One region of the Streptococcus sp. cx1 genome, then DNA from elsewhere that is predicted to be linked to it. Evidence: predicted binding sites of a transcription regulator. Region 1 holds the regulator's gene; the other holds the start of a gene.

Evidence for each region. Region 1 encodes Rex, which represses fermentation and respiration genes when NADH is low (regulators of the CRP and FNR family bind a similar motif). Its sites were predicted from a motif close to TTGTGAANTANTTCACAA; they were not measured.
Region 2: a site for Rex is predicted at 4,156-4,173, ahead of lpdA (dihydrolipoyl dehydrogenase). Genes of this name have one in related genera too.

The regions. Positions count from the first base shown of each region.
Region 1 covers NZ_JBQSUN010000006.1:119,563-128,440, reverse strand. Annotated here, with positions in the region: gene ACT170_RS08955 (ABC transporter ATP-binding protein) at 1-451, shown strand, start outside; gene ACT170_RS08950 (glycosyltransferase family 2 protein) at 472-1,506, shown strand; gene ACT170_RS08945 (rhamnan synthesis F family protein) at 1,503-3,287, shown strand; gene radC (RadC family protein) at 3,337-4,023, shown strand; gene ACT170_RS08935 (gamma-glutamyl-gamma-aminobutyrate hydrolase family protein) at 4,081-4,776, opposite strand; gene ACT170_RS08930 (redox-sensing transcriptional repressor Rex) at 4,769-5,428, opposite strand; gene ACT170_RS08925 (DUF1831 domain-containing protein) at 5,570-5,917, opposite strand; gene ACT170_RS08920 (cysteine desulfurase family protein) at 5,919-7,031, opposite strand; gene ACT170_RS08915 (ribose-phosphate diphosphokinase) at 7,035-8,006, opposite strand; gene ACT170_RS08910 (CYTH domain-containing protein) at 8,281-8,856, opposite strand.
Region 2 covers NZ_JBQSUN010000001.1:310,136-319,013, reverse strand. Annotated here, with positions in the region: gene ACT170_RS01540 (dihydrolipoamide acetyltransferase family protein) at 1-422, opposite strand, end outside; gene ACT170_RS01535 (alpha-ketoacid dehydrogenase subunit beta) at 433-1,464, opposite strand; gene ACT170_RS01530 (thiamine pyrophosphate-dependent dehydrogenase E1 component subunit alpha) at 1,481-2,554, opposite strand; gene lpdA (dihydrolipoyl dehydrogenase) at 2,659-3,999, opposite strand; gene ACT170_RS01520 (CsbD family protein) at 4,568-4,771, opposite strand; gene ACT170_RS01515 (GlsB/YeaQ/YmgE family stress response membrane protein) at 5,028-5,267, opposite strand; gene ACT170_RS01510 (DUF389 domain-containing protein) at 5,967-6,992, shown strand; gene ACT170_RS01505 (diacylglycerol/lipid kinase family protein) at 7,096-7,977, shown strand; gene ACT170_RS01500 (alpha/beta hydrolase-fold protein) at 8,270-8,878, opposite strand, start outside.

The DNA.
Region 1 (8,878 bases):
TTCAGAACAATCAGGAATTGAAAGAAGTGGTTCAGTTGTGGAAAATCTGAAGTTATCACTATTGTCTTCTAAGAGAGCGACACCAAATGAACCAATTTCATTTGATTTGATGTATACTCTGCTAGAAGATGTGCCTACTTATATTGCTATCTCATTTACAGATATTGATCGTAATATTTGGATTTACAATGATAATACGATGGATAATTTAACAAGTGGCAAGGGTGATGTTAAAGTAAACTATCAGTGTTCACTGGCAGGGCTAAACGATATTAAGTTAAAACTCGAAATTACTGTAAGGGATGCGAATAACCAAGTTCTAGCCTTTCTTCCAGCTGATGAGATTCCAGTTATTGTTCTAAATAGGGATGATATTGATGAAGATGACGAGTCAGCTAAAGATTCTGCAACTGGTATTATTCAAAGAAATGGGAAGTGGAGTTTTTCTTAAGAGAAAAAAGGGAAGTTTGAATGAAAGTATCGATTATTTGTACCAATTATAATAAGGGGGATTGGGTACGAGAGGCTATAGATAGCTTTCTCAATCAGAAAACTAATTTTGATTTTGAGATTATTATCATTGATGATGCTTCAACAGATCATTCGTATGAGATTATTCAAGAGTATCAAAAAAAGTTTCCTGAAAAAGTTAGAACTTTTCGTAATGAAGTGAATCTTGGCATTACTAGAACATGGAAAAAAGTTTGCCAAGAAGCTAAGGGTCAATACATCGCGAGATGTGATAGTGATGATTTTTGGACGGACCCATTAAAACTTCAAAAGCAAGTTGATTTGCTAGATGCTTCAACGGATTCACTATGGTCAAATACCGAATTTGACATGGTAGACCTAGACGGAAATCTTATCCAAAAAGATGCCTTTGCTAATAAGGCACTTCCTTTGATTGATTCTTACGAAGAGATGCTTGTCATGAAAGGAATGACAATGGCTTCAACCTGGGTGGTTGATACCGCTCTTATGCAAGATGTATCTGCTCAAATTAGCGATACAGCTGCAGACGATACATTTGAGTTGCAACTTGAATTATTCAAACGCACTAAAATTTCTTTTTTGAGTGATTCCACTACTGTATATCGTATGAATTTGGGATCTGATTCAAAACCTATGACATTGGAGACTGCTGAAAGGCGGTTCACTGGTATCTTAGATTCTCAAATTAAATATCTCAACAAGTATCCAGATCAGGATATTCAAAGAATTTCACACTTGGCCCTCGTTAAGGATCGTGATTTGGATATCTTAGTTTTTAAAAAAGACCGTCAGATAGAAGACTTGAATTTGAAACTAAATCAGGTATCACAGATTTCTCATGACCAAAATGAGTATATTGAAGTCTTGAAGAAAGAAAATCAAGATTTTCAAAGTGAGTTGAATCGTATACAGAGTTTATATGATGACTTACAAATCCAATATAACAGTGTTGTTACTTCGAGAAGATGGACAATACCAACTAAAATTATTAATTTCTTTAGGAGAAGTAAATGAAACGTCTATTGCTTTATGTTCATTTCAATAAATATGATCATATTAGTCGACATGTATTTTATCAACTTGAACATATGAGACCCTTGTTTGATAAATTGGTTTTTATTTCAAATAGTCGTCTTAGTGAAAGTGAAGTACAAAAGCTTCGTGATAAACACTTGATTGATGATTTTATCCAACGTGAGAATAAGGGTTACGATTTTGCTGCTTGGCATGATGGTATGGAATTTGTTGGATTTGATAACTTGAAACAGTATGATTCTGTCACTGTTATGAATGATACCTGTTTTGGTCCTCTATGGGATATGGCACCAATCTATGATAAATATGAATCAAACCCAAATGTAGATTTTTGGGGTATGACTAATCATCAAGGAATCAAGGCTGGTGATATTTATATTCATGAACATTTGCAATCTTACTTTATTTCATTTAAAAAACGTTTAGTTGAATCTAGTGTTTTCCAAAAGTTCTGGAAGTCAGTTGAGAGTTTCGAAGATGTTCAAAAGGTAATCGATAATTATGAAACTCTTTATACCAAGAAGTTTATGGATGCTGGATTTAAGTATGAATCGATTCTTAATACGATTCCACTAAATGATAAGTTTTTCCATAGTAATTTTACAATTCATTATCCTCATGTTTTGCTTGATGCAGGGGTTCCATTTATTAAGGTTAAGACATTTGATTTAACCCAGCACCTTGCACCTTATTTGCTTAAGGAAATTGAGAATAGAACGGACTATCCGGTAGAATTCATTTTGTCACACATGTCGGATATGAGTTTACCGACTCCACCTTATTTACTTGATCGCAAAGTCATTGAGGAAAGCTCAGAGACATATTCAGACACTAAAAAAATTGCTGTACATCTTCACACCTACTATGTCGACTTACTCGAAGACTTTTTGAAGCAATTTGAGAATTTTCACTTTACTTATGACCTCTTCTTAACAACGGATTCTGAAGAGAAGAAGGAAGAGATTCAGTCTATCCTTGATAAGAATGGAAAAGTAGCTCGAATCTTTATTACTGGGAATCGTGGACGTGATGTTATTCCAATGCTTAAGTTGAAAGATGAACTTTCTGCTTATGATTATATTGGACATTTCCATACGAAAAAATCACCAGAATACCCTTATTGGGTTGGAGATTCATGGCGAAATGAACTTTTCTCAATGTTAATTCAACCTGCTGATAATATTATTGCAAATCTAGAACGTGATGATAGGTTAGGGCTTGTAATTGCTGATATTCCAACTTTCTTCCGTTATACTAAAATTGTGGATCCTTGGAATGAGAATCGTTTTGCCGAAGGAATGAATGATTTATGGGAGCGTATGAATCTTGGTCGAGAAATTGACTTTGATAAGATGAATACTTTTATCATGAGTTATGGAACATTTATTTGGTTTAAATATGATGCTTTGAAACCGTTGTTTGACCTTGATTTGCAAGATGAAGAAATCCCAGCAGAACCAATTCCTCAACATACCATTTTGCATTCAATTGAGCGTATTCTAGTTTACCTCGCATGGGCAAGACGTTATGATTATGCGATTGCAAAAAACGATATCTATATTACGCCTTTTGTAGATAATGTTGTGTTAAATATCCGACCTGATACTTTACCAAATACCTATATTAATTTTGATAATATCGGTGGTATAAAAGGTGCTCTCAAATATATTATTGTAGGTCCAGGAACTGCTGTGAAGTATATTTTGAGAAGAATAAAACGTAGATTTACATCCAAGAGTAGTAAAAATACTATGAAATAGTAATTATCCCCCTCCCACTTACGAATAGGTAAGTAGGAGGTTTTTTCTTATGTATAGTATTGTATCTGAGGAGTCGGGACTTTTGCCTCGTGAGCGACTCTTACAGAAGGGTGCAGAGGTTTTATCGGACCAGGAGTTGTTGGCGATAGTGCTGCGAACAGGGACCAAGTCTGAGTCGGTCTTATCTATGGCTAATCGTATTTTGAAAGGGATGACGAGTTTGGCGGATTTGTCTCGCTTGTCCCTGAATGAGCTTCAGGAGATTCCTGGTATTGGGCGTGTGAAGTCTATTGAGCTGAAGGCTATGGTGGAGTTGGCTAAGCGGATTGAGAAGGCTGAGTTGGCTCGTTCCGAGCAGATTATGTCCAGTCAGCAGGTGGCCCGTCGTATGATGTTGGATATTGGGGACAAGCCTCAGGAGCATCTGGTGGCTATCTATTTGGATACGCAGAATCGTATTATTCAGCAAAAGACGGTCTTTATTGGTGGTGTTCGACGTTCGATTGCCGAGCCACGTGAGATTTTGCATTATGCTTGTCATCTGATGGCAACGTCCTTGATTGTGGTTCACAATCATCCGTCAGGTGAGGCCTATCCGAGTCGCAATGATATTGATTTTACGCAAAAGATTAAGCGGTCTTGTGATGATTTGGGGATTTGTTTGCTTGATCATCTGATTGTTGGCAAATCGACCTATTATTCCTTTCGAGAGGAGAGGGAGGATTTTGAGCTTTAGATGGAGCCTATGTGATAAAGACAAGAGAAAAGCAACTGAGTGCAGTCTCAGTTGCTTTTAAAGTTCGTTAACGACGTATTCAAAGAGTTTGAGGTCTTCTTCACGTTTATCTAGGAGAAGCTCTGGGTGCCACTGTACACCAAGGAAGCGAAGGTCTGGTGTATTTGACTCAACGGCTTCGACAGTGTTGTCCTCAGGGTCACGCGCTATGACACGAAGGTCAGAGGCCAAGTGTTTGATACTTTGGTGGTGGAAGGAGTTGATAGAGGTTTCACGCCCGTAAATTTCTGCCAACTTACTGTCCTCTTCAACAATCATCTCATGGTAGAGGTAATCAGAAGGCTTGTCCTGCCAGTGATTCTCGATGTCTTGGTGGAGACTACCACCTAGTGCGACATTCATGAGTTGGGTACCACGACAGATTGAAAAGATAGGTTTCTTCTGCTTAGTGGCTTCCTCGATGAGCGCCATTTCAAAGATATCACGCTCAAGGAAGAAATCGTCTTCACTGGCATGGTTTTCTTCATTGTAGAATTTAGGGTCAACGTTTTGCCCACCGATAAGGATGAGCTTGTCAATCATGGAGATATAGGTCTTAGCTTCCGAAGGATCGGATACGGGTAGTAGGATTGCTAGGCCTCCGGCTCGTTGAACTCCTTCTACAAAGCCAGTTGGGGCGTAGGACCAGTTAATATCTTCATGGGCTGGATTAGGCCTTACATTGGCTGTGATTCCGATAATTGGTTTAGTCATTCTTTCTCCTTGATTTTTCTTCTTCTTTCATGAAATAGAGTAGGGTTTGTAGTTCGCTAGTCAGGTCTACGTACTGGACTACCACGTGGCGTGGGAGATTGAGATTGACCGGAGAGAAGCAGAGAATGCCTTCAATTCCGGCATCAACCAAAAGATCAGCCACCTCCTGGGCCTTAACTGATGGCACTGTCAGGATGGCTGTTTTGATATCTTCTTGAGCGATTTTCTCCTTGATTTGAGAGATACCATAGATAGGGATCTTATCTTCGGTTTGTGTCCCTACTAATTCATTATCATCTGTATCAAAAGCCATGACCAGCTGCATGCGGTTACGCTCTTGAAAACGGTAGTGGAGGAGGGCACGCCCGACATTACCAACACCTACGAGGAGTACCTTGGTAGTCGCATTGTCATTTAGGAGTTCAGCGAAAAATGTCATCAGCTTGTTTACGTCATAACCAAAACCACGGCGACCTAGCTCACCAAAATAGGAGAAGTCACGACGAACAGTAGCAGGGTCAATCCCAATCGCTTCAGCAATTTGTTTAGAGCTTGCTTTGTCGATATTTTCACGATGGAATCGTTTGAAAATACGATAGTAGAGAGAGAGACGTTTGGCAGTGGCGTTTGGGATGTTTTTCTCAAATGTCATTGATCGCTTTCCTTTCTTTAATTAGTATGATTCTCCTATATTTTAAGAAAAGTTTGTGAAGATTGCAACAAAATAGTGTAGATGAGGCGATATAAAAAACCTATCACATGGATAGGCTATTTCTATGTAGTAAGAAAAAATTTAGACTTCTTCTTGCTCGAAAACGTTACGATCAACCAAACTCTGCATCAAGAAGTAGAATTTCTCTTGCAAGATGTGGTGATCTTCATTTTTAAAGATATTAACGTTACGAAGGCCAGATTTGTCTGTGATAGACAATTTGAAGCCGGTCAAGTCTTTGTTAATAGTGATTTTGAGTGGGAAACCTTCGCCTGAGTTAGGCACTTTTTCGAGAAGGCGGTGCAACTCGTAGTTTCCGATTTTATTTTGCACAAAAGTCGTATCACGTAGAGTGAATTTTTTGACATTAGGACTGATGGTGTAACGGTACTTACAGTCAGTCAAATGAATGCTTTTTTCAAATGCCATGTTAGTCTCCTATGATTTGATTAAGTTTTTCTGCTAGGGCCTGGAGTTCTTCAGCGGTATTTTCCTCTGATAAACTAATGCGAATGGCTGTTTTTAGCTTGTCAGAATCCTTGCCATAGAGGGCCTGGATGACATGACTTGGATCAACAGTTCCAGCAGTACAAGCAGAACCTGTTGAGACAGCAAAGCCTGCTAGGTCTAACAAGGTTAAGAGAGGGCCGTTTTCCTTATCAGGAAAACTGATGTTGATGACGTGAGGTAGGCTAGGTCCTCCACCATTGATTTCATAAGGAATGGTAAGGGAATCTAGAAAGGCCTGACGAATCTTTTTAACATGCTGATAATTGTCTTGGTAGTGGTCGCTAGCTTGTTTGTAAGCAGCGGTCATACCTGCAATCCCGACCAAGTTTTCAGTACTAGCACGGCGTTTTTCTTCTTGCTCGCCACCATGGAGTAGGTTGTCAAAATGCAAATCGTTATGATAGAGCAAGCCGACACCTTTAGGTCCGTGGAATTTATGGGCACTAATAGAGAGAAAATCGGCTCCAAGTTCCTCTGGGTGAATAGGAAGCTTTCCTGCTACCTGAACGGCATCGACGTGGAAGGCAGCTTGGTGATTGGCAAGCAAGTCACCAATTTCCTTAATAGGAAGTAATTGGCCAGTCTCATTATTAGCATACATAACAGAAACCAGAATGGTATCGTCACGTAAGGCATCAGCGATTTGTTGGGCAGTAATGACTTGATTTTCTGGCTGAATATAGGTTACTTCAAAACCAAAACGCTCTTCCAAGTAGGCCATAGTGTGAAGGACAGAGTGGTGTTCAATAGCAGTTGTAATCAGGTGCTTACCTTTAGATTGATTGGCTAGGGCGTAACCTTTGATAGCTGTATTGTTTCCTTCAGTCCCTCCAGAAGTGAAAATAAGCTTACGAGCAGGGACTTCAAAGTGTTTGGCCATTTCTTCACGGGCTTCACGAAGTTCCTTAGAAGCCTGTCGACCGTAAGCATGGAGGCTGGATGGATTCCCAAAGGTTTCAGTCATGACATGTGTCATAGCTGAAATAGCAGCAGTATTTAAAGGAGTTGTTGCTGCGTTGTCCAAATAAACCATAGCTTAGTCCTCGTTTGCAGTGTAAGCAAAGAGTGGGCTAAGTGGTTGACGTTCGAAAATACGAGTAGTAGCGTTAGCGATTAGCTTACTTGCTGAAATGTATTTAACGTTTGTAGGAACTTTTTCTTTAGTTGCAACTGAATCTGTCACCAAGATTTCTTTAATTGGGGCAGCGTTGAGGACTTCAGCAGCACCTCCTGCAAAGAGACCGTGACTAGCTACTGCATAGATGTCTTTAACGCCACCACGTTCAAGGATTTTAGCAGCTTCAGCAAACGTTTTACCAGTGTTAAGGATATCATCAACCAAGATTGCTGTTTTTCCTTCAACCTCACCGATGATGTAGCCTTCTTCACGTTCTGAATCATCTTGGGCGTAGTCAATGATAGCGATTGGTGCATCAAGGTAGTCCGCCAAGCTACGAGCACGTTTAACACCCGAATTTTTAGGGCTAACAACGACAACATCACTTCCTGTGAATCTTTTTTTGTTGTAGTATTCAGCAAACAAAGGCATTGTGAAGAGGTTATCTACTGGGATATCGAAGAATCCTTGAACTTGGACAGCGTGAAGGTCAAGCGTCAAGAGACGATTGACACCAGCTTTAACTAGCATATTGGCAATCAATTTAGCAGTGATGGGTTCACGTGACGCAGCGATACGGTCTTGACGTGCATAACCAAAGTAAGGCATAACAACGTTGACAGAGTTAGCACTGGCACGTTTGCAGGCATCAATCATGATGAGCAATTCCCAAAGGTGGTCGTTAACAGGGTTGCTAGTAGATTGGATGATATAGATATCGTCCCCACGAACAGACTCTTCAATGTTGATCATGATTTCACCGTCAGAAAATTGACGTGAAGATACTTTACCAAGTGGCAATCCAGTAGCCTCAGCAATTTTTTCAGCAATTTCTGGGTTTGAGCTGAGCGAGAACAATTTCAATTGTGGGTTTGCTTTTTGATGTACCATGACGATGGTGACTCCTTTAAAAAAATAAGATGCTAAGCCCAGTTAGGGCTATTGTAATAAAACTACAGATAGTTCTATTTTAGCAAAAAGAAGCAGAAATTTCAGCCTTCAAAGTATTATATTAGTGAAAAATACCGAACCTTTGTTAGATAAAACGCCTTTGTATGCGTTTTTAGAGAAATCTATTACCCTCTGAAGTTCTAAATACTTGTGGCATTTGAAGCTACATGTGTTTAAAATAAAAAAAACAAGGAGCCAACTCCTTGTCTAAATTTTAGTCTTTGTCTCGTTTGAGGGTAGCTACAAAGCGTGCAACCTTACTCTTAGCATACTTAAAGTCAATATTATTTTCTTTAAGAAAGGCATCAAAGTCGTCTTTACCTTTCTCAGCATCCGAAACTTCTAGTTCAAGCTCGTAGTCTTTCTTGTCAGCATAGACATTGACATCAAGAGCCATGAGGCCGATGTTGGTCTGGTACTCGCGACGAGTTGTGGTCAAATGTCCGAGGATGGTTAGGTCCTCTAGTTTAACCCCACGTTCTAAAAGAATGGATTTGATTTGACAATCAGGAAAGTCCAGCGACTTAGTCAAAGCCTTAGCATCCGCACAATCCATGGTAACGTTGTACTCCATGTTCCCGACTTTTTCAGGGATTTTCAAGGTCAGCTCACCATGAGTGGGAAGTGTCCTAATACGCAAAGACAACTTTTTATTTCTCATGTCACTCTGAGGAGTGTCGATGTAGTAGTTTGTTTGCGTAACAGGTGTCACATGGGAGAAAAGCATCGCTAAACGATTGTACTCGTCTTTGGTGAGTAGAGTCTTGTACTCTATCTCTAAATGGTTCATGTGTGTCCTCCCTTGTGCTTTC
Region 2 (8,878 bases), on a different contig from region 1:
AGGGAGATATCATAGCCTTTCTCAGCAGCCATCTTACGAGCCACCGGTGTAATGAAAATTCGTTCCCCACCAGTACGAGCTATAGGTTCTGTAGTAGATTTAGGACTAGACGGTGTTGAATCTTTAGCGACTTCAGTTGGAGCTTCCTCTTGTGCAGGAGCTTCTTGGGTTCCTACATTTTCTCCTTCCTGACCAACCCATCCAACGACTTCCTTACATTTAACTGTAGCACCTTCATCATGCACAATGTCTAGAACAACCCCAGAAGCAGGGGATTCGACTTCACTAGTTAATTTTTCAGAACTAATTTCCAATAAAGGCTGACCACTTGTTACTGTATCACCAACTTGGACCAACCACTTTTGAATGAGTCCTTCAGTCATGGTTAGGCCGAGCTTGGGCATTAAAATTTCTGTTGCCATAAGCGCCCTCCTATCCTTTCAAGTCCTGAATCAATTCATCAGCTACTTTCAAAACCTTATCCGCATCAGGGATATAGGCTTGTTCTAAGTTTGTCGCAAATGGAACAGGAGTATTTGGAGCACAAACACATTTCACTGGTCCATCAAGATAATCAAAAGCTTTATCTGAAACTACAGATGCAATATCAGTTGCAGTATTGTTATGTGGATTGGCCTCATCCACAATAATTAAACGACCAGTTTTCTTCACGGAATTTAACACTGTTTCTTCATCCCATGGAGCAACTGTACGAAGATCAATCACTTCTACAGAAATGTTGTCTTTTGCCAAGCGGTCGGCGACCTCATAGGCTACATACAACATTTTACCAATTGTCACAATTGTTAAATCCTTACCTTCTCTACGAACGGCAGCCTTACCAATTGGTACAGTATAGTATTCTTCTGGCACTTCCCCTTTTAAGCCATAGAGGGTTTTGTCCTCAGAAAAAATAACAACATTATCATCCTCAATTGACGCCAGTAGTAAACCTTTAGCATCATAAGGGGTAGCAGGAACGACCACCTTAATACCAGGAATCGATCCAAATAAACCGTAATAGGATCCAGAGTGTTGCGCAGCAGCTGAAGCTCCTGCCCCGTGCATAGTACGAACAACCATCGGAACTTTAGCTTTACCGCCAAACATGTAACGCATCTTAGAAGCCTGTCCTAATAGGGCATCAAAACAGAATCCAATAAAATCATTAAACATCAACTCTGGTACAGGTCTTAGTCCCGTAAGCGCCATCCCCACCGAAGCTGATAAATAGCCGTGCTCAGAAATCGGAGTATCAATAACACGTTCCCTGCCATATTTCGGCATCAATCCTCGTGTGATACCCATGACACCGCCCCAGGCATCCTCGTTATTATTTTCTAAGTGTTCAACATTAACACCACCTGAGATATCCTCTCCTAGGAGAACAACTCGCTCGTCTCTTTCCATGGCTTGATCGAGCCCTTCATTGATGGCTTTCATAAATAATGTTTCTCTAGTCATTATGAATCCTCCTCAATCAGTCTGCAAATACGTCTTCGTAGAGAGCTTCTTCTTTTGGAATTGGGCTCTCTTGAGCAAAGTGGATTGCATCTTCAACATCTCTTTGTGATTGGGCAACAATCTCATCCAATTCATCTTGGCTAAGGATACCCTTTTCAGTTACCAGGTCACGAAATACTTCCAAGGCATCCACATCTGCCCATTCTTTTTCGATTCCATCTGGTGCTTTGTATTTTTGCTCATCTCCTTCGAAATGGCCATGGTTACGATAAGTAATAGCTTCAATTAACGTTGAACCATCTCCACGACGCGCACGTTCAACGGCCTCTTTAGCCACTTGATAAACAGCAAATAAATCCTTACCATTTACGCGAACTCCAGGCATATTGTAAGCTTGTGCACGTTCAGCAATTGTTGGTGAACCTGATGAATACCATTGTGGTGTTGATTCTGCAAAAAGGTTGTTTTCATTTACAAATACCACAGGTAGATTCCAAATAGAGGCCATGTTTAAGCACTCATGAAAATTACCTTCATTGGCAGCACCATCACCAAAGAAACATACAGCAACATCATCAGTCTTTAGATATTTGTTGCGCATAGCAGCCCCAGTCGCAAGACCAAAGCCTCCGCCTACCATACCATTAGCACCAAGGATTCCTTTATCCAAATCAGCGATATGCATAGAGCCACCCTTACCTTTACCAAGCCCAGTAGACTTACCAAAGATTTCAGCCATCATTTTTTTAAGGTCTCCACCTTTAGCCACACAGTGTCCATGTCCTCGATGTGTGCTAGTAATGTAGTCTTTATCAGTCAAGTTAGCACATACCCCAGTCGCAATAGCTTCCTCACCTGAGTAAAGGTGAACAAATCCTGGAATTTGACCGAGTGAAAAGAAATGTCGTGCATTTTCTTCAAAATTTCGAATATCCCACATAGTCTTATACATGGATTTAGCCTCTTCTTTTGAAACATTTTCCACACCAAGATCATGGGCAGTTTGAACCTTAACTTCTTCCTTGGTTAAGGTTTGTCCCTGATGTTTTTCTTTCATTAGGGCTTGTGGCAATTCTTGATAATGTGTCATATTGTTTCCTCCTTCTATAGAGAGCTTTATAAAAAACAAATATTATTGACATATATATAGATTTGAAAAAATGAGAATGGCTGTGCTAAACCTATCCATCGACCTTAGGACCTTAAAATCAGTCTTGCAACTTCCTGAACCAACTCAGAAATTGTTGGATGTGCAAAAATTGTCTTATCAAGCTGATCAAGTGTTCCTTCAGCATCTTTCAAGACAATCAAGGATTGTAAAATATCAGTTGCATGTGGGCCAACGATAACGGCACCTAATAGTAGGTGATAGCGTTTTTCAGAGACAATTTTAACAAAACCCTTTGCTGAATTAGACGCAATGGCTCGACCATTATAAACATAAGGAAGTTGACCAACTGATAAATCATATCCTTGTTGTACCGCCTCCTCTTCTGACAAGCCAAAAGAAGCAATCTCCGGCGTTGTAAAGAGCGACCGTGGAACACTTGAATTATCAACCGGTTCCTCAGCCTGACGACAAATGGCTCGAACAGCTTTGATTCCCTCGCTACTAGCAACATGAGCTAACATATATCCAGGAATCAAATCCCCAATCGCATAAACACCTGATTGAGATGACTCGTAATAACTATCTACCTTAATAAAGCCTTTTTCGGTCAACTCCAAACCCATCATTTGGGCTAACTCAATATTTGGCTTACGCCCAGTTGCTACAAGCAAGTTATCATAAGAGTAGGACTTCCCATCTGCTAAAATTACAGCATTTTCTTTAACCCTATCTATGCTAACTCCCTCCAGAATGGTAATTCCAAGTTGTTCCATCTTTTCTCTAATAATGGAACGTGCTTCGTCATCTTCAGTTGCTAAAATTGTTGGTGCAACCTCTATCACTGTCACATCCACACCAAGTGGAGCCATGGCAAAAGCTAACTCAACGGAAATAATACCTCCACCAATGATAACCAAACGTTGAGGAAGTTCCTTTAAGTTGAAAAAGCTATCTGTTGTCAAATAGTTAACATCGTTAATACCAGGAATAGGAGGAATAAATGGATGACTCCCCGTCGCCAAAATAACAGACTTACCTGAGACTCTTTCACCATTAACTTGGAAGGTTTTATCAGAAATATAAGCTGCCTCACCTTCAATATAGGTGATACCTAATTGTTTAAAACTTGATTGAATACCAGACTGTAGTGTTGCTACGACTTGATCTTTGCGAGCAACAAGTTTTTGAAAATCAAGATTATCTTTTAAAACTGTCACTCCATACTGAGAGGCTTCTTTAGCAGCTAATAGCCAATGGGCATGTTCAAGATAGGCTTTGGATGGGATACATCCAACGTTCAAACAGGTGCCACCTATGGAGTTTTTCTCAATGACAGTTACCTTTTTACCTAAACGGGCAGCTTCTTCAGCAGCAACATAACCACCAGGACCTGCCCCTATAATGAGAATATCACATTGACTCAAAACAATACTCCTTTCTAGAATGGAAGTCGGCTGTTAGCCGAACCACTTCAAGTAGGACAAAAACTCGGAGATGTTTTTGAAAGCGTTTTCTATACTTTGATTATAAAACTAATACTTATGAAAATCAAGTAATTCACTGAAAATGTGATGTTTTGGTAGTGAAAACATTCACAAGTAATGCAAGCGTTTGCCATTCTCTAATCGGGATGATGTTAGCACTTATATTTTGCTGATTTGTATAAAAACTAGAAAAATACAAATCTCCCCCAATCATTAAATAATTCTTCAAAATGTTATAAAAAACACTCTAGCGTCTATAGCTTGGATAAAACTATAGAAATTAGAGTGCTTTTACTATTAGAAAGAATATGTATATGGAGTTAAAAAGGAATTTGAATTAATCTAAAGAAAGTTGATTTTTCAACTGAATAATATTATAAGAATATCGATTTGTAGTTATTTTGAAAGTAATCTTATAAGTGAGTAATTAGGAGTAGAATATGACAACTCTATTTTTTTGTAGAGTAGCTTTTGTAGCTTTTATGTGAAAAATCAATTGGCTATTTAATTATTTATCGTCCTTTTTAATCATATTTTTCACACCTTCGATAGCGCCTTCAACAGCATCTTTGGCATCTTCGGCAACTTCTTTCACTTTTGAGACTGCTTTTTCAGCAGCACCCTCTTTTTCTGTTTTTTTATCACCAGTTAATTTTCCGACACCTTCTTTAAATGCGCCTTTAGCTTGGTTGAGTTTTTCTTCTACTGACATAATTTTATCCTCCTTTGGACATAAAGATTGTTAAATATGAACGCTCTTCAATAATACATTCAAATTTTTAAGTATAACAAGATAAGTTAAATTATAGCTTTTGTGTTGAAGTCGAGTCATAAACAGCTTGAACACCCTCACTAACGTTATCTTTATTTGCTGATAAACCATTAGCTAGTCCATGTTTACCACTTTTTAAATTTATCAGCACTAAGTTTGCTAGTTGATTGGAGTCTTCCTATCGAAATATTGAAAATTATTCTTTTTTTCCTAAGAAAAATGATACTACTGCAACAACAATAACTGCCCCTAAAATTGATGGAATTAAGGCCATTCCAGCTAGTCTAGGTCCCCAAGAACCGAAGAGTGACTGTCCAACAGATGAACCAATTAAACCTGCAAAGATATTGGCAATTATTCCCATGGAACCTCCCTTTTTAGTGATTCCACCAGCAATAAAACCTATAAAGCCTCCGACAATAATAGCCCAAAGCATAATGTCTCCCCCTTTCTAAATAGAGGAAAGTTAGATTGTTTGGAAAATCAAACCATCTAAAGAGTTACATTTTAGCTAAAACATTTTTTATATTAATCTTAACAATCATAAGATTAATGTTAGTATATACCTGTTAATAACAGTATATGTTAATCAAATTGATAAGTCAATGAAAATGTTTGCGCTTACACAAAAATAGACATGAAAACCATCCTGGGATTTTGCAATCGCTTGTATGGTTTTACAATTTCTCTTATCTCATTTTTTTGTTAAAAGTCTACACATACTTCTACTATTATTAGGACTTCCTCTAAATGGATTGATTTATGAATTAAAAGTTTGATTAAACTGCTACATTCATATGATTGATTAGCATTTTAGCCACAAAAGAAAATAGCCCTAAGACGTTCGAGTGACGAAAGTAAAAATAAAATGTATAATTGAGACATGTAAACCCTTACACGGTTTTCTTTAAATCGTAAGTATCTAACAAAATAGTATAAATAATACACCAAACACTGCATCACTTTCAGTAGGAGTTTAAAATTAATATGGAGTAGTGAATTGATTACAAATTGAATGTAGAATATAAAACACGCCCACGTAAAGAAGTTACAATAATAATGACCAATGATTTAGATACGTCGTCAAAGAGTGAGCTTAAAAAGTTGACTATACTAACAAAGAGGGAGTACTGTTATGGAAAAAGTTTTGAAGGATGGTAAACTTTATTCTCTCATAGAATTTAGGGACAAAATCTATGAGGATTTAGATTTATCAAAAAGTGACTTAACCACTTTATTGTGTGCGATATTGATTGCATCTATTGGTTTGAATATGAATTCTATTCCAACAATTATAGGGGCAATGTTGATTTCTCCATTGATGACACCTATCCTTGGAGTAGGTTTTGCGTTAGCAATATTAGATACAAAACTTCTCAAAAAATCGTTTAAAGTTCTTTTTATTCAAGTTGCAGTAAGCCTCTTAGCCTCTACACTTTATTTTTTAATTTCGCCCATTTCTTATGCAAGTACGGAAATTATTGCTAGAACTTCGCCCACAATTTGGGACGTTGTAATAGCATTCGTCGGTGGATTAGCCGGCATTATTGGAGCACGAAAGAAAGAAGCTAATAACATTGTTCCTGGTGTCGCCATTGCAACTGCTCTTATGCCACCTGTTTGTACCGTGGGGTATTCTATTGCCACAGGAAATCTTGAGTATATGATAGGGGCGTCATATTTGTTCTCCATTAACTGCAGTTTTATTATGATTGCTACATATATTGGCACTAATGTGATGATGGTTAATAATCCTTATGTTAAACATAATCGTGAAGCCTCTAAAATGCGAAAAATATTAATTCTAGTCTCGCTTGTTCTTATTATTCCAAGTTTAGCTTCTGCAACTACCTTAGTTAGAGATACGCTAATCAATGAGTCTATCAATAATTATCTATCTGATCAATTTGAAAACCATACTATTTTGAAAAAGAAATATAGTAAAGAAAATAATACACTAAAGCTAACCATTTCAGGTAAATATCTTTCAGAAGCTGAGTTACAAGGTATCATTAACAAACAAAATGAATATGGTTTGAAAAATATCTCGATTCAGGTTTCACAATTAACAAATGATAGATTAACTGAAAAAGAATTAGTCGACTACATCATTCAATATAAAAACGATGATGATCTTCAACAAATAGAAAAGGATAAGTAAAAAGAATCCCCAAATAACAACAAGTAATGTGAGATATTAATTTGATAAGCATAAGAAACCGTTGAAAAGTATTGTCACTAGTAGTCCATAGGAGAAAATAGCAATGAAAAAAGTAATGATAATTATTAATCCAACTTCTGGAGGAGAAACAGCATTAGATTATAAAGAGATCTTGGAGAATAAGGCTAAAGAGTATTTTGATTATGTTGAAACTAAGATTACGCAAAAAGCCAAAGATGCAACTCAATTTGCTGAAAAAGCCTCTAAAGAAAAATATGATGCAGTAATTGTTTTTGGTGGAGACGGTACTGTAAATGAGGTTATTTCAGGGATTGCTGAAAAAAATCACATTCCAAAACTTGGGATTATTCCTGGTGGAACTGGTAATTTAATCACTAAGCTATTAGAAATCAAACAAAATATTGATCAAGCGATTGAAGAACTTGATTTCAATTTTACTAAAACCATTGATGTTGGAAAAGCTAATCAAAATTATTTTGGCTATATTTTTAGTGTTGGATCTTTACCAGAAGCTATTCATAACGTTGATATTGAAGATAAAACAAAGTACGGTATCTTTGCATATGCAATCAATACGATGAAGTCCGTTGTGGAAGACGATGTATTTAATATTCGTATTGAAAGCGAAAATGGCAATTATGAAGGTGAAGCTAGTCAGGTCTTAGTTCTTCTATCTAATTACTATGCAGACAAAAAACTATTTGATGAAAATACAGATGGATATGGAAATATCTTGATTTTAAAAGATGCATCCATCATTTCTAAATTATCGACTATCCCAGATTTGTTAAAAGGGGATCTAGTAGGTAACGATAATATCGAATATATCAAAGCGCGTAATATTAGGATTTCTTCAGAGGTTGAGTTAGAGTCAGATGTTGATGGAGACAAATCGGATAATCTTCCAGTAGATATAAAAATACTAGGGAACCATATCGAAGTATTCTCAGGCACCAAAGTATAGTTTTTCCCCTTCTACTTCTCCAACAAAAAAGTTTTAAATGATATAAGTTACTGCATCAACAACAATAATAGTCTTGTCCTTTTTGAAGTTAGGATATAAGTCAAAGGTAAGTAAATTACTTTTAATATACGGAGTTAAGGCGTTTTTTGATTCATGTCTAAAAACTTTTCGGAAGCATCAACTGTGATGGTAGTTTTCGAGCATAACAAAAAGTAGTGAAGAGATTCCATCGTCGGAATCTTCTTCACTACTTTTCTTCTCTCTTTCCTACTCAATCACCAATAGCAGCATTTCAGAGTTTCCACTCTTCAATCAACCAATCCGAAAAAGCATCATATCTTTCTTGGAGATTATCATGATGACCGTAGGGGTCAAATGCTGAATAAGTGGACAAGCACTGTTTTTTGATGCGTTCATGTACTTCTTTGGCAAAGCTAGGAGCCTTGGCCAGTCTATTCTTATGATTAGCCCCTTCAGTCAAACCGTTACGTAAATAGACCGAGCAAGACTTATTAAGAAGTTGATGGGATTGGCAGTAATCTACAAAATCTGGATACCAAAAGGATCCACAAATAGAAAAGATAAAAGGCATCTTATCACTGCTATAAAGACTGTGGATAGCAGCCAAACCACCCAGCGAGTAGCCTCCGTAAGCCATGCGACTGTCATCCAATCGAAACTCCTCTTGGATGCTATTTAAAATATGGCCAAATAGTTGGTCATGATAGCTGGCTAGCTTGCCACCAAAATCAGGACTTCCAGGTCTCAAAGCCTGAGCATACCAAGGTGTAAAATCATCCAAGCGATTCTTGGGCTCAAGGCCTATCAGGATAACAGAATCCGCTAGTTTTCCCAGATAATCCAGTTGTCCATCGTTCAGAAAAACAGCTGGATAAGTCTT